DNA from 3 places in the Micromonospora sp. LZ37 genome. Region 2 is predicted to be linked to each of the others. Evidence: riboswitches for the same ligand, from Rfam matches in the RefSeq annotation. Region 2 holds a riboswitch; each other region holds the start of a gene.
The links. A riboswitch is a leader RNA that binds a small molecule or an ion and turns the genes downstream of it on or off. The one in region 2 is predicted to bind cyclic di-AMP.
Positions count from the first base shown of each region.

Region 1: another riboswitch for cyclic di-AMP. It lies ahead of AC5L3Z_RS21730 (coiled-coil domain-containing protein); the one in region 2 lies ahead of AC5L3Z_RS24985 (C39 family peptidase).
Region 3: another riboswitch for cyclic di-AMP. It lies ahead of AC5L3Z_RS23265 (coiled-coil domain-containing protein); the one in region 2 lies ahead of AC5L3Z_RS24985 (C39 family peptidase).

Region 1 is NZ_JCADBL010000011.1:33,153-40,039, forward strand. It holds gene AC5L3Z_RS21700 (DUF8832 domain-containing protein) at 1-515, opposite strand, end outside; gene AC5L3Z_RS21705 (heavy-metal-associated domain-containing protein) at 548-757, opposite strand; gene AC5L3Z_RS21710 (metal-sensitive transcriptional regulator) at 852-1,151, shown strand; gene AC5L3Z_RS21715 (DUF305 domain-containing protein) at 1,256-1,915, opposite strand; gene AC5L3Z_RS21720 (hypothetical protein) at 1,987-2,535, opposite strand; gene AC5L3Z_RS21725 (YibE/F family protein) at 2,926-4,275, shown strand; cyclic di-AMP (ydaO/yuaA leader) riboswitch at 4,442-4,572, shown strand; gene AC5L3Z_RS21730 (coiled-coil domain-containing protein) at 4,577-5,596, shown strand; gene AC5L3Z_RS21735 (carbonic anhydrase) at 5,661-6,329, opposite strand; gene AC5L3Z_RS21740 (helix-turn-helix transcriptional regulator) at 6,525-6,857, shown strand.
Region 2 is NZ_JCADBL010000014.1:27,411-34,297, forward strand. It holds gene AC5L3Z_RS24970 (acyltransferase family protein) at 1-747, shown strand, start outside; gene AC5L3Z_RS24975 (hypothetical protein) at 903-1,370, shown strand; gene AC5L3Z_RS24980 (hypothetical protein) at 1,521-2,276, shown strand; cyclic di-AMP (ydaO/yuaA leader) riboswitch at 2,587-2,731, shown strand; gene AC5L3Z_RS24985 (C39 family peptidase) at 2,739-3,575, shown strand; gene AC5L3Z_RS24990 (alpha/beta fold hydrolase) at 3,682-4,434, shown strand; gene AC5L3Z_RS24995 (peptidoglycan-binding protein) at 4,494-5,435, opposite strand; gene AC5L3Z_RS25000 (CDP-glycerol glycerophosphotransferase family protein) at 5,710-6,887, opposite strand, start outside.
Region 3 is NZ_JCADBL010000012.1:107,046-113,932, forward strand. It holds gene AC5L3Z_RS23250 (alpha/beta fold hydrolase) at 1-194, shown strand, start outside; gene AC5L3Z_RS23255 (HelD family protein) at 328-2,442, shown strand; gene AC5L3Z_RS23260 (cation diffusion facilitator family transporter) at 2,529-3,446, shown strand; cyclic di-AMP (ydaO/yuaA leader) riboswitch at 3,603-3,733, shown strand; gene AC5L3Z_RS23265 (coiled-coil domain-containing protein) at 3,738-4,796, shown strand; gene AC5L3Z_RS23270 (SRPBCC family protein) at 4,905-5,354, opposite strand; gene AC5L3Z_RS23275 (STAS domain-containing protein) at 5,505-5,867, opposite strand; gene AC5L3Z_RS23280 (hypothetical protein) at 6,210-6,353, shown strand; gene AC5L3Z_RS23285 (hypothetical protein) at 6,483-6,887, shown strand.

The sequences.
Region 1 (6,887 bases), on a different contig from region 2:
AGCCGGCCGGGGACGGCCACGTCCACGCCGAGGGTGAGCGGCTGCCCGCCGGTGGGGGTGAAGTCGGCGAAGGCGCGCCAGAGGCCGGGCCCGCCCAGCGGCGACTCGACCCGCCAGGTGCCGTCGGCGTCCAGCTCGGGGTGGACGTGGCGGAAGCCGGAGAGGTCGCGCCGGGCGACAATCAGGTGCATCCGCTTGTCGTGTGCCACGTCGTAGCGGGTCACCGGCGCGCCGTCGGGGCCGCTGATCCGGAAGGCGAACTGCCCGGCGGGCGCGTCCACCGGTTCCATCGTGTAGCCGCGGTCGGAGACGAGCAGCCCGCCGGGCAGGTGGGTGGCCGCGTCGGCGGCGCTGCCGTGCCCGTCGTCGGTGGCGCCGTGGTCGGTACCGGTGGAGTCGTGGCGGGTCTCGGCGGCGGGGGTGACGGGGTCGGCCAGGTGGCCGACCCCGTACGACGCGCCGAACACCGCCGCGAGGCCGAGGGCGAAACCGCTCAGCTTCGTCGCCGTGTTCATGGTGCTACCTCGGTTTCCGGGTGGGTGACCCGTCACGCCTCGACGAGGTCGTAGCCGGCCTCGTCGACCGCGGCGCGCACGGATCCGGTGTCCAACGGGCCTTCGCTGGTGACGGTGACCCGACCGGTGGCCAGGTCCACCTGGACGTCGCGGACGCCCTCGATCGCGCTCACCTCGGTGCTCACCGAGTTGACGCAGTGCCCGCAGGTCATGCCCTGCACCTGGTACGTGGTGGTGACCATGGCAGTTCTCCTCTCCCGTCCATCCTATACCCCCCTGGGGTAGGTCGCCCTGGGACCGTAGCATACCCCCCAGGGGTACGCTATCCTTGCCGTCATGACCACACCGAGCACCCCGATCCGGGGCTACACCGCCAGCAAGGACCAGCTGCTCGCGCGGCTGCGCCGTGTCGAGGGCCAGGTCCGTGGCGTGGAGAAGATGGTCGACGACGACCGGTACTGCATCGACGTGCTCACCCAGATCTCGGCGATCCAGGCCGCCCTGGACAAGGTCGCCCTCGGCCTGCTCGACGGCCACGCCCGGCACTGCATGCACGAGGGTGCGGCCGAGGGTCGCGCCGACGAGATGGCCGACGAGATGATGGCCGCCGTCGGCCGCCTGATGAAGCGCGGCTGACCCGTCCGCACCGGCGGCCGGGCCGGCCTCCGCGCCGCTGAGCCGAGCGGGGGTGCCGGGCAGACCCGACACCCCCGACCGACGTGGTGCGGGCCCCGGGCCGCTCAGAGCCGCCCGAGGATCTTCCTCATGGTGTCGATCTCGCTCTGCTGAGCGGTGACGATCTGCTGCCCCATGGCCTTGGCGTCGGCGTTGGCGCCGCCGGCGATCTCCTGCTTCGCCATGGTGATCGCGCCCTCGTGATGGGCGATCATCATGGTCAGGAACTGCCGGTCGAACTCCTTGCCAGAGGCTGCCGCGAGCTTCGCCATGTCGGCCTCCGACATCATGCCCGGCATGCCGTGGTCCATCCCCGGCAGATGCCCACCGGACGGGCCGCCCGACGGGACGGGCCGACCCCAGGCGGCGAGCCAGCCGGTCATGGTGGCGATCTCCGGCGCCTGGGCGGCCTTGATCTGCGCCGCCAGCTTCCTGACCTCGGCGTCGCCGGCCCGGCTCTCCGCCAGCTCGGACATCCGCACCGCCTGCTGGTGGTGCGGGATCATCATCTGGGCGAACATCACGTCCGCGTCGCCGAAGGAGGCGGACGCGCCCGGGCTGGCGGAGGCCGGGGCGCCCGCGCTGGCGCCGGCCGGGGCGCCCGTGCCCGGCATGTCGTGGCCGGAGCCGGCCGAGTGGCCGCCGCCGCAGGCGGCCAGGGCGAGAGCGGCGGTGAGGGTGGCACCGGCCAGGGCGGCACGGCGCGCGAGGGTACGAGTGGACACGATCAGACCTTTCGGTGTGCGGTGGACGAGCAGCGGACCGGCAGGCGCGGCGGAAACCGCGCCGGGCCGTCCTATCTGCGCAGCACCGACACCGTGGCGAGGCGGAGCCCGACCGGGCGCCGGGGCGGCCCCCGTGACCCGGACGACGGCCGGACCGGTCGACCGGATGCGGTCGCGGACCGGGTGACCCGCCGCCGGCGCAGCGCCAGCAGCACGGCCGTCCCGAACGCGCCGAGCACCGCCAGGCAGACGCTCCAGAGCGTCGGTCCCCCGTCCGTCGGCGTGACGGGCAGCGCGGCGTGGTCCCGGGTCACGGCGGCCGGCACGACGGCGTGGTTACGGGTCGCGGCGGCCGGCACGACGGCGTGGTTGCGGGTCACGGCGGCCGGCTCCGGGGCGGCGGCGCCGTGTCCATCCGGACGAGCCGCGGCGGCCCGGGCGGGCTCGTCGTGGTGGAGGGGGCCGGGCCGCGTACCGGCGACGCCGGATCCGATCGGATGACCGGGGCCGACGTGCGCGCCGTGACCGATCGTGTGCATGGTGGCCAGGCCGAGCAGGGTGCCGGCGAGCAGCAGGAGTCGGGGCCACCACCCGGTCGGAACCGCGCTCGCCGTCCGCACGCCACCACGCTAACCCGGCCGGTCCGCGCCGGCCCCGTACGCCACGGATGCCGCCACACTTCGTGACCACCGGCTCGCCCTGCGCTGTCGGAGCCGGGCGCGGGCGGCGAGCCGGGCGGGCGGACCTGGTCTCTCGCTACCATTCTCCGGCGATGACCGTCCGCACCGAGCCGACACCGCCCCGCGTACCGCGCCGGGGCCGGACGCGGTGGGCGGGACCGTGGTCGTCCCTCGCGGCGCCGCGACGCCGCCGAGGCGTCTGCTCGCCGTGCGTGACGGTGGCGCTCGCCCGGGGTGACCCCGGGGGCAGTCTTCCGGTCGGCGTGTCCCGCCGGTGAACCCGCCGGCCGGCTGACCCGTACCCCACTCTGGATCGTTGGGAGAACCGCAATGGGCGCCGACCACACCCGTCCCGCTCCGTCCACTCCACCAGGAGTGCGACGGCTCCTCGTCGCGACGGTGGTCCCGCTCTTCGTCGTGACCGTGCTCGCCGCGCTGGTGCTCTGGCCCCGGGACGGCCGGGAGGCGAACAGCGGGGGTGACGTGCCGCGTTACCACGGCACGGTGACCCGGGTGCTGACCGAGCCCTGCCCACCGACGCCGGAACTGCCGGAGGGCACACCCGGGGCGGCCGACGGCCCGTGCGGCACGGTGACCGTCCGGGTGGAGCAGGGCCCGGACACCGGCCGGGAGGTCCAGACGCCGGTGCCGTCCGGCCCGGGCGCCCCGACGGTGGCGGTGGACGACGAGATCGTGCTGGTCAAGCTCACCGACCCGGCGGACCCCACGTCCAGCAGCTACAACATCGCCGAGCACCAGCGCGGCAAGCCGCTCGTCTGGCTGGTCGCCCTCTTCGCGGCGGCGATCGTGGCCTTCGGACGCTGGCGTGGCCTGGCGGCGCTGGCCGGGCTGGGCGCGAGCTTCGCCATCCTGCTCACCTTCGTGGTGCCCGGCATCTCGGCGGGCGGCTCACCGCTGCTGATCGCGATCACCGGCGCCGCCCTGATCATGTTCGTGGTGCTGTACCTGACCCACGGGATCACCGCGCAGACGTCGGTGGCGGTGCTCGGCACCCTCGGCAGTCTGGTGCTGACCGGTCTCCTCGGCAGCCTGGCCACCGCCGCCACCCACCTGACCGGCTTCGGCAGCGAGGAGGCCACCACGCTGTCGCTGTACCAACGCGACGTCGACCTGCACGGCCTGCTGCTCGCCGGGATCATCATCGGCTCGCTCGGCGTGCTGGACGACGTCACCGTCACCCAGGCGGCCACCGTCACCGAACTCGCCCACGCCAATCCGAGCCTGTCCCGGTTGCAGCTCTACCGGGCCGCCACCCGGGTCGGGCGGGCGCACATCGCGTCCACGGTCAACACCATCGTGCTGGCGTACGCGGGCGCCTCGCTGCCGCTGCTGCTCCTGCTGACCGCCGACAGCCGGGCGATCGGCGAGATCCTCACCAGCGAGTTCCTGGCCCAGGAGATCGTCCGGAGCGCGGTGGCGACCCTCGGCCTGGTGGCCGCCGTACCCCTGACCACCGGGCTGGCCGCGCTGGTCACCACCGCCGGTCGCGGCCCGGCCGGCGACGCGCCGCCGGCCGACCGCCCGACGCCCACCCCCCGGCCGCCGGCCGACCGGGACGCGGCACTGGAGGCGCTCAGCGCCCCACGTCACGGCCCACCGTCCACCCCGACCCCCGCGGGGTGGCCCGACCCGGAAAGGAACACGGACACCGCATGGTGACACTCCTCAGCGTGACCGCCGCCGGTGCGGCGGTTGTCGACCGCGTCACTGGTCACGCACCGTTATTGCGAAATAACGCTTTTAGTCGGGTTCTGGACGTAGATCCCCGGTACTCCTCTCGGGTAACCTCGCTGCCGGTCACCGCCGAAGGCGCGCAGCGGCGCCTGCGGTGCCGCCGCCCAATCGCCGCACGGCGAGCCGGGGAACCAGGTACATGGGGTGAATCCGCGCGAGCGGTAGGGACCACTTCCGTCCCGAACCCGTCAGCTAACCCGGTCGGCGGTCGACGGAAGGGAACACTGTGACGGCACCCCTGCGCCGCTGGTTGACACCGGCGGTGGCCGTGCTCACCGCTCTGGCCATCCTCACCGGGCCGGCCCCGGCGATCGCCGCCCCCTCGACGCCCACCCCCTCCGGGCACGAGGAGGACGAAGAGCCCGAACTGCTCACCGACGTCATCGAGCTGCGCAACCGCGAGTACAGCAAGGCGAAGTCGCAGCTGGAGAAGTCCAAGAAGCTCCAGCGGGAACTCGCGCTGGAGATCCGCCGCGCCGAGGAGGATCTGGAGGCGCTGCGGCCCCAGGTCAGCCAGATCGCCGCGCAGTCCTACCGCACCGGGCGGATCGGCGCGGCGGCGATCCTGCTGGACAGCAAGGCGCCGGACACGTTCCTCAAGCGGGCCTCCGCGCTGGACGAGCTGAACATGGTCAACGCGCAGAAGCTGAGCGAGGTCACCTCCGCCAAGACCCGCGCCGAACGGGCCAAGCTGGCGCTCGACGGCGAGGTGCGCCAGCAGCAGAAGCTCACCAACGACATGGCCCGGGAGAGCCGGGAGGCGGAGAAGGCCCTCGCGCTCGTCGGCGGCAAGGGCTTCACCGGCGGCCTGGTGTCGGCCGAATCCCCGGTGGCCCGGATCGCGCCGGGCCGGACGGCGGACGGCGGCTGGCGCCCCGAGGGACGTACCGAGGACGACCCCACCACCTCCGGCCTGATCACCCCCCGCACGCTGCACGCGTACAAGGAGGTCCGGCGGGCCGGTTTCAAGCGCTTCGTCGGCTGCTACCGGCCGGGCGGGCCGTGGGAGCACCCGAAGGGCAAGGCCTGCGACTGGTCGTTGCAGAACAGCGGCTTCTCCCCCTGGTACAACAACGACACCCGCCGGTACGGCAACGACCTCGCCGCGTTCCTGATCCGCAACGCGGACCGGCTCGGCATCTACTACGTCATCTGGAACCGGCAGATCTGGTTCCCGGCGACCGGGTGGAAGTCGTACAGCGGCCCGTCGGACCACACCGACCACGTGCACATGTCGATGCTCTAGCGACACCGCGCAGTCCGAGGGCCGTCCCGCCGCGTGCGGGGCGGCCCTCGTCGTTCGGGCCGGATCAGCCGGCGACCACGGCCGGGCGCCCGCCCTGGGCCGGCGGCGGGACGACGGCGGCAGCGGCGGCGGGGACCGCCGCCACCGTCCGGACCTCACCGGCGGCGAGCCGGTACGACATCCCGACCACCGCGCACCGCCCGGCGGCCACCTCGGCGGCGAGGGCGGCGGAGGAGCCGAGCATGGCCTCCACGGTGTGGGCGATGTGGATGTCGACGATGCCGTCGACGTCGTCCACGCCCTCCTCGGCCGCCCGGCGCAGGCTCGGCCCGACCGCGTCCACCACGGCCCGGAGGTGCCCGGTCGGCGGCGTGCCGGTCCGGGCGGCGTCCCGGGCGGCCTGCACGGCTCCACAGGAGTCGTGGCCAAGCACCACCACCAGCGGGGTGCCGAGCACGGTGACGCCGTACTCGACGCTGCCGAGCACCTCGGGGCCGACGGTGTGCCCGGCGGTGCGGACCACGAAGAGGTCGCCCAGTCCCCGGTCGAAGATGATCTCGGCGGCGAGGCGGGAGTCGGAGCAGCCGACGATCACCGCGAAGGGGTTCTGCCCGTCGGCGACGGCGGCCCGGTGGCCGGCGTCCTGGTTGGGGTGGCGCGGCGTGCCGGTGACGAACCGCCGGTTGCCGGCGTGCAGCTCGGCGAGCGCCTGGGTCGGAGTGGTCGGGGCCATTCCCTCACCTCGGTCCGTGGTCGGGTCGGTCAACCGGCCGGCGACGGAGGCGGCCTCGCCGCCCACCGTCACACGCACCCGAAGATACGTCAAGAATCACGTGATACAGATTTCATGCTTTGGCCGGCCGCGTCGGGCCGGGCCGGCCACCCCCTGACCAGGGCAGGGCCGAAAATCCGCACGGCGGGCCATACGATGGCGGGCATGGCGACGACAGCAGGCGGGAACGGGAGCACCCGGCACTGGACCTTCCTCACCAACCACGCGCACGTGCTGCTCGCCATCGCGCGCAACCCCACCGCCCGGCTGCGGGACGTCGCCGACGAGGTCGGGGTGACCGAGCGGGCCGCCCAGGCGATCGTCGCCGACCTCGAGGCCGGCGGCTACCTGCAGCGCACCCGGGTGGGGCGGCGCAACGAGTACACGGTCAACCCGACCGGCCACTTCCGGCACCCCGCCGAGGCGGACCGCCAGGTCGGCGACCTGCTCGCCCTCTTCACCGCCGCACCGGCCGAACCCCGCTCCTGAGCGCCCGACCCGCACGGTCCCGCCCGTCAC
Region 2 (6,887 bases):
TGGTCGCTCTCCTGCGAGCTGTTCTTCTACCTCTGCCTGCCGCTGGTGCTGCCCGCTATCCGGCGGGCCCGCGCCGGCGTCCTCTGGGCGGTGGTGGTCGCGGTGCCGCTGCTCATCGTGGCCCTCTGGCCCGGCCAGTCGCTGCTGCCTGAGGGGAGCACCTGGTGGTTCAACCAGATCTTCCCGGTGGTCCGCTCCACCGAGTTCTGGCTGGGCGTGGCCGCCGCCGAGCTGATGCGGCGCGGCCGGTGGCGCGGGCCGGGCCTGCCCCTGGCCAGCCTGATCTTCGTGGTGACCTGGGTGGTCGCCGCGCAGTGGATCCGCGCCGAGCTCTGGGCGGCGATCCTGTCGGCGGCGTACATCCTGGTCATCACCGCCGCGGCCGGCGCGGACGTGCACGGCCGCCCGTCGCCGTGGCGGCACCGCACGCTGGTCTGGCTCGGCGAGGTCTCGTTCGCCTTCTACCTGGTGCACGTGCTGGTGATGGTGACGGTGCTCCGGCTGGCCGGGCAGCTCGGGGTCGGGCTGCCCGGCTGGTGGGGCCCGCTGGTCGTGGTCGGCTTCCTGGCGGTGAACCTGGCGCTGGCCGCCCTGCTGCACCGTTGGGTGGAGACGCCGATGATGCGCCGCCTCAGCCCCCGCCGCCGCGCCGGCGCGGGCCGCCCGTCGACGCCCCCGGTGGCACCCGGGTCGCCGGCCGACGCCCACGACGACGCGCGGCCGTCGGTCGGGACCGCCACCCGCTGAACCGGCCGTACCGGCCCGCCGGGACCGCCCGCGTCGACCGCCGGGCGGGGACCGCTCCGGGCGGCGCGGCGGATCGGACCACGGTGGACCGGCCGGGCGCGGCGACACGCCCGGCCACGCTGCGGTCCGCCCGCCGTCGGCGGTAGCGTGGCCCTGTGCTCCCGGTCGCGCTCACCAGTCCCCTGTGGTGGGTGGCGCGCTGGAGTTCCCGCCTGCTGACCGGCGTCGCCGTGGCGGTCGCCCTCTCGCTCGGCGGCTCCGCGCCGAGCGGCGCGGTGGAGCTGCCGAGCACCGCGCCGCTGGCGGTGACCGCCGCGCCGTCGCAGTTCTTTCCCGCCGTCACCGCTCCCGCCGCCTCGGCGGCGGTCGCCGGCCGACGCGCCGCCGGCGCCGCGCCGACCGGCCGCGCCGACACCGTCGCCGGCGACCTCACCGGGTACGCCGCGGCCGGCCGGGACACCGCCGGGTACGGCGCCGACGCGCACGACCCGGTCGGCCGGCCGGCCCGGCCGGCTGTCGCGGACGGCTCCGCCCGCCCCGCCGGCGCGCTCGTCGCCGCGGCAGCGACGTTCACGGGGCTCGCCCCGACCGTCACCGGGCCCCGCGCGCCGCCGGCCGGCTGACCGCCGCGCGGGGGCGTCCCGCGACCACCGTCTCGTCGAACCTCACCGCCGCACCCGCCTGACGAAGGCCCGCCGCCGCCTGTGCCGCGCGCGCCCGTCCGGCCCGTGCCGGATCCCTCTTCCGCATCCCGCTCCCGGGAGGTGCCGCTCATGAACACCGTGCTCCACGAGTTCCTGACCGAGGTCCCCACCGCCGCCGCCATCTGGTCCGCCCTGCTGGTGCTCGCCCTCACCGTGCTCACCGTCCTGGTGGCCCGCCCCGAGCGGGACCGCCCCGTCGACGAGGCGACGCCCGCCGAGCCGTCCCCGGCCGTCGAGCTGGCCGACCTGCGCCGGTACGCCGAGGAGGTGGCGGTCGCCGCCGCCCGGGCGGCCCGTACCGCGCAGCGCCGGCGGGCGGCGTGGGAGGCCGCCCACGAAGAGGTCGACCGGGCCTGGGCGGCTTACGACGAGGCGGAGACGGCGGCCCGCCGCTTCGCCGGCGCCGCGGCGCTGCCCACCCCGCGCACCCCCCGTACCCCCGCCGAGTACGCCGGCCGGGAGCGCTGGCTGCACCAGGCCGCGGTGGCGGCGCACTGGCGGGGCGAGTTGCCGGTGGAGCGGCTGCGGGACGTCTTCGCCCACCGGGACGGCTGGGATCCCCGCCGGCACCCGGTGGAGCAGGAGGTGCTGCTCGCCCGCGCGGTACGGGACGGCCGGCGGGACGCGTACACCTCGGCCGCCGAGCGGGAGCGGACGGCGTGGCGGGACGCCGAGCTGGCCGCCGAGGCGGCCCGGTCGCTGGCGGCCGAGGCGTACGCGGCGGCGCAGCGGCTGCGGCCGGGCCGGGTCCCCGCGCCCCGGGCGGTGGCCGTGGCGGCGCGGACCGCGCCTGCGGCCCGCTGGCGTCCGGCTCGGGTGGGTTGACCGGCCGGAACGCGACGGAATCGTTACCAAATCCCGGTGAGCTGCGTCACTTCAATGGGGAATCGGTCATCCGGCCACGGGTGGTGACAGCCGTCGCGACGGTGCCTGGCGATTGTCGCCGAGCTGTCCGGTTGTTGCCCGAAAGGAACAGCCAAAGCCTCACGTCCCATTGAGTGACGTCAGTGCCGCAATGCACGGGAAATTTGTGGGCCCGGTCATGTTTGAGCAGGTGAGAGCGCTTGGCGAGGTCGGCGCCCGGCCAGTAGTGTCGCCCCCGTCCGGTGCGGTTTCCGATCGCATAAGGCGACGCCGCGCCGACCCGCTCAATCGTGGGTGACCACGAACCGGGGACCCAATTTGTGTTGTGGGGTGAATCCGCGGGCCACGGCCCGTGGTAGGGCGTTCTTCCCGCCCGAATCCGTCAGCTAACCCGGTCGGCGGTGTCGGAAGGAGCTCCACTTCGTGCAGCACGATCCCACTTCCCGGTTGTTCCCGTACCACCTGAAGCGGCAGCTGCGCCGACTGGTCACCGAGCGGCCGTACCAGGTCGTCGTCGGTTCGGCCGCGGCCCTCGTGTTCGCCACGGGGACCGTCGCCCTGGCCGGCAACGAACGGCACGTTCCGGCGCCGCAGCAGGCCTCGGCCGCCGTGGCCGAGTCGGCACCGCGCCTCAACGAGGTCGCCACCCGCGGCCAGGCCCGCCTCGCCGCCCCCATGACCGACCACAACTCCGGCGAGCGCACCAGGGGCAAGCCGGACCCGGACCTGACCCGCAGGGCGGCACCGAAGCCGCCGTCGACCAAGGTCCTCTCGTACGACTACCAGGCCCAGACCACCTACTACAACTGCGGTCCGGCGGCGGTGCGCAACGCGCTCAGCGCGGCCGGCGTGGAGAGCACCCAGGACGAGCTGGCCGGCCCGCTCGGCACCACCGAGGTGGGCACCAACTCGGTCCGCGACACCACCCGGGTGCTCAACCGGATGGTCAAGGGCGACCCGTACCGGACCCGGCTGTTCGACAGCACCCCGAGCCGGAAGCAGATCGACCAGCTCCAGGCCGACGTGGTCGAGGCGATCACCGACAAGCGCGGCGTGGTGGTCAACGTGGCCGGCAGCGCCACCGACACCGCCGGGGGCTGGCACTCCTTCCCGGGTGGGCACTACGTCGCCGTGGTCGGCTACAAGAACGACGGCCGGACCGTCCAGATCGCCGACTCGGCGGACCCGAGCCTGCCGCAGTACTGGATGAGCACGATCGAGCTGGCGAACTGGATCGCCACCCGCGGCTACTCCGCCTGATCCACCTCGTACGCGAACGGGCGCCGGCTCCCCTCGGGGGGGGCCGGCGCCCGTCGCCGTCCGTGGGTCTCGCGGTGCCGGCGCCGACGGTGGGAGACTGCGCCCCATGACCGACCACACGGGTACCCGGCACCTCCTGCTGCTGCACGGGATGGGCGCCACCGGCGACGTCTGGCTGCCCTGGGCGCCGCTGCTCGAGCACCGTTGGCCGGGGCGCTGGCTGGCACCGGACCTGGCCGGGCACGGCTTCTCCCCGCCGCTGTCCGGCTACTCCTTCGCCGGGCTCGCCGGCCGGGTCGCCGAGGGGCTCGGGCCGGCCGCGGACGGCTCCCGCCCCGGCGACCGGTTGGTGATCCTCGGGCACTCCCTCGGCGGCGTGGTCGCCCTGGCCCTCGCCGCCCGCGACGCCGGGCTGCCGGTCGACGCCGTGGTCGGCCTCGGCATCAAGGCGGTCTGGTCGCCGGCCGAGCTGGTGAAGTCGGGCGAGCTGGCGCAGCGCCCGGTGACCTGGTTCGCCGGCCGGGACGAGGCGGCGCGGCGCTACCTGAAGGTCGCCGGCCTCACCGGGCTCTTCGCCCCGGACCACCCGGTCGTCGACGCCGGCCTGCGCGTCGAGGACGGCCGCTGGCGACTCGCCATGGACCCGGCCGCGTTCGCCGTCGGCGCCCCGGACCTGGCGGCCCTGCTGGCGGCAACCGACGTGCCCGTGGTGCTGGCCCGGGGCGAGCACGACCCGATGGTCAGCGAGACCCAGCTCGCCGCGTACGGGGCGCCGGTGGTGACGCTGCCCGGCCTCGGTCACAACGCGCACGTGGAGGACCCGGCGGCGGTGCTGGGGCTGCTCGACCCGTACCTGTGAGCGCGGCGGACGGTCGGGCTCCGGCCCGGCCGTCCGCCGCCTGCGGATGGGCCGGACGGTCAGTAGGCGCAGCCGGTGGTGGGCAGCGACGCCGGGGCCGGCACGGTGGCGCCGTCGTAGATCGCCAGCAGCAGCCGCTGCGGGCAGCGGTTGACGCCGTTGACCCGGATCTCGATGTGCAGGTGTGGGCCGGTGACGTTGCCGGTGGCGCCGGTGTAGCCGATCACCTGGCCGGCGGAGACCCGGGCTCCGGCGGCGACCGAGCGCGACGACAGGTGGCAGAACAGGTAGTACGCGCCGTCGTCGGCGGTGATGCCGATGCCGGTGCCGCAGCCGCCCCCGGCGTGGCCGACCGTGCCGGCGGTGATCGCGTACGTGGTGACGCCGGTGACCGTGGGCAGGTCGATCGCGGGGTAGTCGTGGTGCGGGTCGTCGTACTCGCTGCGAGGCAGCACCGAGCGGTCGATGACCGGGGCGTAGTTGCCGCCGCCCCCGCCCCCGCCGGCGCCGACCAGCCACTGCCAGGTGGTGGCGCCGACCGTGCTCCCGCCGGTGAGCCCGCGGCCGGTCTTGAAGTTGGTCACCGCGGTGGTGGTGGAGCCGCCCCAGACGCCGTCGACGGTGAGGCCGTAGCCGTACTTGTTGAGCGAGGTCTGCAGGGCCCGCACGGCGTTGCTGTTCGCGCCGGGGTCCAGGGTGACCACCAGCTTCGCCCAGGTCAGCGGTCCGACCACGCCGTCGGCGGCCAGCCCGTTGGCGGACTGGAAGGAGCTGACCGCCGTCGCGGTGCCGGAGCTGTACCAGCCGTCGACGGTGAGGGTCCGGCCGTGGTGGCGGAGCAGGAACTGGGCGGTGGCGACGTTGGCGCCGCTGGTGCCGGTGCCCAGCGTCGGCCAGTTGGGGGTGGCCGCGTGGGCCGCGACCGGTGCGGCGAGCACGGCGAGGACGGCGAGGGACGCCGCGCCGAGCCAGCTGACGGCCCGGCGGACTGTTGGATGCATGGCGCACTCCCGGGGGACGGAGGGAGGCGAGCGGCGTCGGGGCGCGCCGCGTCGCCGGCGCGCGGGCGCCGGTGGCGGTGCCGCCGCCGGTCGATCGCGCGTCCGGCAGCCAGTATGCTGATGAAGATAAATATTTACAATGGTGAGAACTTGTAAAGAAGTTTCGCCGTGCCGGACCGCCGCGCGGCCCGTTCCCGTGCCCCGTCGCCGGTCCCGGGAGACAGCTCCGCCCCGCACCTGCCGAGGCCGGTGCGGGGCGGGGGAGCGGTGTCGGTCAGGCGGGGGCGTCCGCGGGTGCGACGGCCTCCGAGGCGCGCGGCGCGGGCGGGTTCCAGCCCCGGTCCAGCTCCCACCGCGCGGCGTCGAGGAAGCCGTCGGCGTAGGCGTCGGCCGGGAAGTCGCCCAGGTAGCGGCGGCGGGTCTCCCACCGGGCCGAGGCCAGCGGATCGGTGACCAGCAGCCGGTCCAGCACCTCGTCCACGTCGGCCATGTCCCGCCGCAGCACGTAACCGGAGCCGGCGAGGGGGAACCGGGCCACGAAGTCGTCGCCGTCGACGCCCATGTCGGTCACCGCGTACGGCTTGCCCGAGTACAGGTAGTCGGAGATGACCCCGGAGACGTCGGAGATCAGCGCGTCGGACCGGTTGACGCACTCGGTCAGGCTGAGCTCACGGCTCGCCGCCGCGCCCCACAGGTGCGGCCGCCCGGTCCGCGCCTTCTCCGCAGCCAGCAGGTCGGTCAGCCGCGCCAGCTGCCGAGCCGAGGTCGGGTTCTGCGAGGTGTACGGGTGCGCCCGCAGGATGACCGTGGCGCCCCGCTCCAGCAGCCGACGCAGCAGCGTCTCGGCCACCGGCAACGAGCAGTAGTTGGCGTCGGCGTGGTGCCCGGTCCAGGTCGGGGTGTACAGCACCGTCGGGTTCGGCAGGCCCCGGGTCGGTGCGGTACGCACCTCGATCGACTCGACCTGGGGGCGGCCGACCACCACGAACTTCTCCGCCGGGATCTCCACACCGGCCCGGGCGTACCGCTCGATCGCGGCGGGACCGGCCACGAAGATCCGGTCGAAGATCGCCGAGACCGGGTTGGCGCTGGGCGCCTTGTCGCTGTCGCCGTGGTGCAGCTGCACGTGGGTGAGCTGGTTGAAGCGGATGCAGTGGCTGTTCTTCGCGCCGTGGTTGACGTAGAACGCCACCCGCAGGCTCGGCACCAGCGCCTCGTCCATGGCCTTGAGCGTCGGGCAGTAGACCACCGGGGCGCTCGTGGCGGCCGCGACGGCGGGCAGGAACTCCGGCTCCCGCAGCAGCACCAGGAACGGCCGGCCGATCCGCTCCAGGTACGGCAGCCACATGGTGACCTGGTACTCCGACCCGGGCGGGGCGGAGAAGTAGAGCAGGAACTCCGGCTGGTGCGCGCGCAGCGCCCGGGCCACCGCCCCGCCACCGGTCGGCGGAC
Region 3 (6,887 bases), on a different contig from region 2:
GCGACCGGGACCGGCTCACCCCGCCGCCGTGCGCGGAGTCGATCGCGGCCGCCCTGCCGGAGACCGAGCTGACCGTCTGCCCCGGCGCCGGGCACATGCTGATGATGGAACGGCCGGACGAGGTGACCGGCGCGCTCGCCGGGGTGCTGCGCCGGGTGCTCGCCGACGTCCCGGAGGCCACACCGGCCGGCTGAGCGGCGCCGGGCGAGGTGTCCGACGTCGCGGGACGCGGCATGGCCCCGACATGGGGTGGGGCCCTGCCCGTACCCTCATTCCGCCCGGCGCGCGCCCGCGTCCGGGCGACCCCGTCCCACAGGAGCCCGTACGGTGACCGACCAGACCACCCTGGAGCAGGAGATCGCCGCCGAGCAGCGGCATCTCGACCGGGTGTACGCCCGCCTCGCCGAACTGCGTCGCTCGGCCGCCCGCGCGGAGCGGGACGGCTACCGCCAGGCCCGGGTCGGCAACTTCGGCGCGCTGGTCGAACGGGACGCCATGGTCTTCCACGCCGCCCGGCGCCGGCACGTCCTGGACGCCGAGCACGAGGGGCTGGTCTTCGGCCGGCTCGACCTGCGCGACCGGCAGGTGCTGCACGTCGGGCGGCTCGGGGTGCGCGGCGAGGACGCCGAGACCCTGGTGGTCGACTGGCGTGCCCCGGCGGCCGCCGCGTTCTACCAGGCCACCCCGGCCGAGCCGCTGGGCGTGGTCCGCCGGCGCACGATCAGCTCCTCGGCGGAGAAGGTGACCCGGATCGAGGACGACCTGCTGGACCCGGGGGCGGCGCCGCCGGAAATGGCGGTGGTGGGCGACGGCGGGCTGCTGGCCACCCTGTCCCGGGCCACCGGCCGGGGCATGCGGGACATCGTGGCGACCATCCAGCGGGAGCAGGACGAGGCGATCCGCTCCCCCGGCTCGGGGGTCACGATCGTCTCGGGCGGCCCGGGCACCGGCAAGACCGCGGTCGCCCTGCACCGGGCGGCGTACCTGCTCTACTCCGACCGCAGCCGGTACGCCGGCGGCGGCATCCTGGTGGTCGGCCCGTCCTCGGTCTTCGTGGAGTACATCGCGTCGGTGCTGCCGTCGCTCGGCGAGGAGACCGCCACCCTGCACTCCCTGGGTTCGCTCTTCCCGGCCATGTCGGCGACCCGGACCGACCCGCCGGAGGTGGCGGCGGTGAAGGGCTCGCTGCGGATGCGCCGGGTGCTGGAGCGGGCGGTCCGCGACGCCGTGCCGGACGGCCCGGACGAGCTGCGCCTGCTCTACCGGGGGCAGCTGCTGCGGTTGGAGCGGCGGGAGCTGGACGGCATCCGGGACCGGACGCTGTCCCGGGGCGGCCGCCGCAACGAGGTGCGCCGGGTCGCCTTCGACGGGGTGTTCGGAGCGCTCTGGACCCAGGCCCGGCGGCTGAACATCGGCCGGCTGCCCGAGCAGCGCGCCTTCGAGGACGAGATCGTCGACCGGCCGGAGTTCCGGGAGTTCCTCAAGGCGTGGTGGCCGCGGCTGCACCCGCGACACGTGCTGGACTGGCTGGCCCGGCCGGAGCGGCTGCGCCGGTACGCCGGCGGGATCCTCTCCCGGGCGGAGATCGCGCTGCTGGACGGGGCGTACCGGACGCTGGGCACCGAGGGGCTGACGGTGGCCGACATCGCCCTGCTGGACGAGCTGGACGCGCTGCTGGGCAAGCCGATGAAGCCGGCGAGGCAGAAGCGGGACCCGTTCCAGCTGGCCGGCGGGGTACGCGAGCTGAGCACCTTCGCCGACCGGCAACGCGCGGCCCGGGCCGCGGCGCGGGAGCGCCCGGAGGACTACCGGGACTTCGCGCACGTGGTGGTCGACGAGGCGCAGGACGTCTCGCCGATGCAGTGGCGCATGATCGGCCGGCGGGGGCGGCTGGCGTCGTGGACGGTGGTCGGCGACCCGGCGCAGACGGCGTGGACGGGTGACCCGGAGGAGTTGAACCGGGCCCGGGACCAGGCGCTGGGGCGGCGTCGGCGGCACCGGTTCAGCCTCACCACCAACTACCGCAACTCGGCGGAGATCTTCGCGGTGGCGGCGGCGGAGATCCGCCGGCTGCACCCGGATCTGGAGCTGCCGACCGCGGTCCGCTCGACCGGCGTGGACCCGGTGCGGCGGACGGTTCCGGCGGCCGGGCTGCCGGCGGCGACCGTCGAGGCGGTGGACGCGCTGCTCGCGGAGGTGGAGGGCACGGTCGGGGTGATCACGCCCGTGCCACGCCGGGACGAGGTGGCCGGCTGGCTGGGCGACCGCGGCTCCCGGCTCCAGGTGGTGACCAGCCTCCAGGCCAAGGGCATGGAGTACGACGGCGTCGTGCTGGTCCGTCCGGGCGAGATCCGGGCCGATCCGGGGTCGGGGGTACGGACGCTCTACGTGGCGCTCTCCCGGGCCACCCAGCGGCTCACCACGATCGACGTCGCCGGCTGACCGGCGGCGGTTCAGGGCTTACTTGCACACATTGCGATGTGAGCATAGATTGGTCCGAGGCCCTGGCGGCGACGGAAGGTGTGGGCGTGGGCGCAGGTCATGACCACCACCACGGGTCGGTCGCGAACGCCGCGCACCGCCACCGGGGCCGACTCTGGGCGGCCTTCGCGCTGCTCGCCGCCCTCATGGTGGTCGAGGCGGTCGCCGCGTTCGGCACCGGCTCGCTGGCCCTGCTCTCCGACGCCGGGCACATGTTCACCGACGTGCTCGGCATCGGCATGGCCCTGGCCGCGATCACCGCGACCCGGCGGGCCGACCGCGACCCGCAACGCACCTTCGGGCTCTACCGGCTGGAGGTGCTCGCCGCGCTGGCCAACGCGGTGCTGCTCAGCGGCGTCGCGATCTACGTGCTGGTCGAGGCGGTCCGCCGGTTCGGCGACCCGCACGAGGTGCTCACCGGCCCGATGCTGGCCGTCGCGGTGCTCGGCCTGCTGGCCAACGTGGCCGCGTTCGCCCTGCTGCGCGCGGGGGCCCGGGAGAGCATCAACCTGCGCGGGGCGTACCTGGAGGTGATCGGGGACCTGCTCGGCTCGCTCGGCGTGATCGGGGCCGCGCTGCTGATCGGCGGCACCGGCTGGTGGTGGGTGGACCCGGCGGTGGCGGTGGCGATCGGCCTGTTCATCCTCCCCCGCACCTGGCGGCTCGGGCGGGCGGCGGTGCGCATCCTCGTGCAGGCCGCCCCGGAACACCTCCAGGTGACCGCCGTGCACGACCGGCTGGCCGCCGTCCCCGGCGTGGCCGAGGTGCACGACCTGCACGTCTGGACCCTGACCTCCGGCATGGACGTCGCCTCCGCGCACCTCACCATGACCCCCGGCGCCGAGGTGGGCACGGTGCTCGCCGCCGCCCGCAGCGCCCTGCACGAGGACTTCCGGATCGACCACGCCACCCTGCAGATCGAGCCCGGCGCCGCGCCCGGCGCGTGCGGCCCGTCGCACTGGTAGTGCGCCCGCGCCGGAAAAATTGGGCGTTGAATGCCGGATTACGCCACCTTTAACAGCAATCTCAGCAGTACCGTGAGTCACGAAGCGGGCGGGTGTCACACCCGTACCGGTAGGCTCGGCCCCGGCCTCCGCCCGGCGGCGCCCAAACGGTGCCGGCGGTGGCCGTCGCCTAATCGCCCGCAGGGGCGAGCCGGGGAACCACGTTCCTGGGGTGTATCCGCGTCAGCGGTAGGGATCTTCCGTCCCGAACCCGTCAGCTAACCCGGTCGGCGGCTGACGGAAGGGATGTGCATGCACGTACGAAAGACCACCGCGCGGCTCGTGGCCGCGGTCGTCGCGACGCTCGCGCTCGGCGTGTCGTCCGCGCCGATCGCCTCGCCGGCCACCGCCGCACCGACCACCCGGCTCGCCGCCCCCGGCGACGACGAGGGCGGCACCCCCGCGCTCCGCGCCCAACTCGAGACGGCCAGCAAGGGCTGGCTCGACGCCAAGGCGGCGCTGGAGCGCTCGACCAAGCGCCAGCAGGAGCTCAACAGCCAGCTCAAGACCGTCGAGGCGGAGTTGGGCGTGCGCAGCGGCAAGGTCGGCGAGATCGCCGGCGTGGCGTACCGCACGGGCCGACTCGGGCCGATGTCCGCGCTGCTCAACAGCTCCAGCCCGGAGGGCTTCCTGGACCGCGCCGCGGCGCTGGAGACGGTCGCCACCAACGAGGACCGGGAACTTCGCGACCTGCTGCGCACCCGCGACGAGGCCAACCGCACCCGCGCCGAGCTGGACAAGGAGATCGTCGAGCAGCGCAAGCAGATCACGGTGATGGCCAAGCGCAAGCAGCAGGCCGAACGGGCCCTCGCCGTGGCCGCCGCCGACAAGCCCGCCGCCACCAGCGGCGGTGGCTCCGCCCGGGGCACCTCCACCTCGAACGCCAAGGCGGCGCCGCGCAACCCGGACGGCTCCTGGCCGTCCGAGTCGTGCAGCGTCAACGACCCCACCCCCGCCAACGGCTGCATCACCCCGCGCACGCACAACGCGCTCAAGCAGGCCCAGGCCGCCGGCTACACCCGGTACGTCTCCTGCTACCGCCCCAGCGGCTCCGGTGAGCACCCGAAGGGCCGGGCGTGCGACTTCGCCGCCCAGAAGAACGGCTTCGGCGGGGACGCCACCGGCGGCGACCGGACGTACGGCAACAACCTGGCGGCGTACTTCATCCGCAACGCCGACCGCCTCGGTGTCCTGTACGTGATCTGGTACCGCCAGATCTGGCTACCCAGCAGCGGCTGGAAGTCCTACAGCGGCGCGAACGGCGACCCCTCCAGCGACCACACCAACCACGTACACCTCTCCATGTACTGATCCCGGCCCCCGGTGTGGATCATGCAGCCGTGGTGCGGTGCGAAAGCCCCGGAGCGGGGCGGGACGCCCACCACACCTGCATGATCCACCCGGGGCGGTGGGGCCAGGTCAGGGGGTCTCGGGGGTCAGGGCGGGGCCCAGGCGGGTGGCCAGGGCGAGGTGGGCGGCGCGGGCCTGGCGGAAGGCGTAGCCGAAGAGGGGGGCCGGGGCGGCGAGGGTGATCTCCACGTCGATCCGGAGCAGGCCGGACTCCTCCCGCAGCCGGGTGTGGTTGCGGACCGTCGTGCCGGGCTGCTGGCGGGCGACCGTGACGATCTCGTCGTCGGTGACGACCAGGACGTCCGCCTGGTAGGTGACCGGGAAACGCAGCGGGCCCAGCTCCAACCGGTCGGTGATGGCGTAGCTGGCCCGGGCGCCGGGGCGGGCCGGCAGTTGGCGCACCCGGACGATCAACGGATGCAACTCCCCCTGGCGGGCGGGGTCGCTCAGCAGCGCCACCGCGTCCGCGCGCGAGCAGCGTGCCTGGACCGTGTAGCTGAACGTTTCCCGCCGGACCACCGCGCCTCCACACCCTCGTCGGTCGCCCGATCGTCCCAGTACGGGGAGGGACTGGCAACGGGGACCCGCCGCGGGGCCGGGACACCACCCGCACGGCGTACGTCGCGGTGGTGGGGCGAGGTCGACCCACGGCAGGTGAGGCGGCGCGGGTCAGGCGCCGGGAAGGACCTCCGGGGCCGCGTGGCCGGCGAAATAGGGCTCGGGGGCACCGAAGAGGCCGAGCAGCCCGGTGACCCAGAGCTGGCGGTGCACGAAGCGGCTCGGCTCGGTGACCACCAGCTTGACGCCGCTGACCTCGGCGGTCTGGAACCCGGCCACCATGGCGCTGATGCCGACCGAGTCGATGAAGGTGACGAGCCGCATGTTGAGCTCGATCCGGGACGGCAGCCCCTTGGCGAGCACCTCGGCGATCGCCTCCCGCACCTCGTACGCGGTGTCGACGTCAATCTCACCCCGCGGGGCGATCTCGATGACACCACCCGGCATGACCGACTTCACGATCGACAGGCTCACGCGAGCACCTCCACTCGCCCGTCCACGGGCGCCTCATCAGTACGCGGGCCGCGACCGAGAGTATTCCCCCAACGGCCTCGGTCGCCACCCCTCGGGATGAGCAATTCGCGGATCCGGACCGACCGGGCCACCCTGTTCGGCATCGTTCCTGGTTCCGTCCGCTCCGGTGAGCGACCGGTCCGGGCCGCTCCAACCGTCCCAGGGTACCGGGCGCCGTCCACCCGATTCCCGATCCGGTTCGGTGCGGGCGAGTCCCCTGCCGCCCGGCGCGGGCCGCGGCCGGGGTTGCCCCGGCCACCTAGCCTCGGCGGCAGAAGCGTCACCACGACGAAGGGACGTTCGATGATCAGGAAACTGCTCGGCCTGGCCGGTGTCGGCGCGCTGCTCGCCCTCGTGCTGGCCTGCGGCTTCGGCGGCGGGGGCGGGGACGACGACGATGACGACGACGATTTCGCCCGCGCGACCGCGGTGGTCGTGGTCCGCTGAGGGCACGGCGTGAGTTTGCGGCGCGGCCCGGCTGGGCACTGGCGAGTGTGAGCGGACCATGACGCGCGCCGCAGAGACGTCGAAGTCCGAAGTGGCCGCAGGCTTCGGCACCCCGAGGAGGTAACCACGATGTTCGGCAGCAACCTGCTGGAGCGCCGCAGCAAGCCGGAGCGGATCGCGGACCAGGCATGGCAGCACCTCGTGTCGGCGGTCGGCTCGGCCGGCGACAGCGTCCGGGACGCCGCGAAGTCGGTCCGGGGCGGCGGCCCCGGCCTCGGCGACGCCGGCGACCTGGTCGGCTCGGCGGCCGACGAGGCCCGGCGCCGGGCGACGCTGGCCTTCGACGCGCTGGCCGGACGCCGACCGGCCCTGCCCTGGACCCTGCTGATCAGCGCCGCGCTGGTCGGCGCCGCGTTCGGCTGGGCCGCCGGCACCGCCGCGCGGGCCGCCGGCAGCCGCGACGGCCGGGCCGTCGACGACATCGAGTTCGTCGACGTGGATCGGCCCAACTCCCCGGTCGGCCTGGACGGCTGA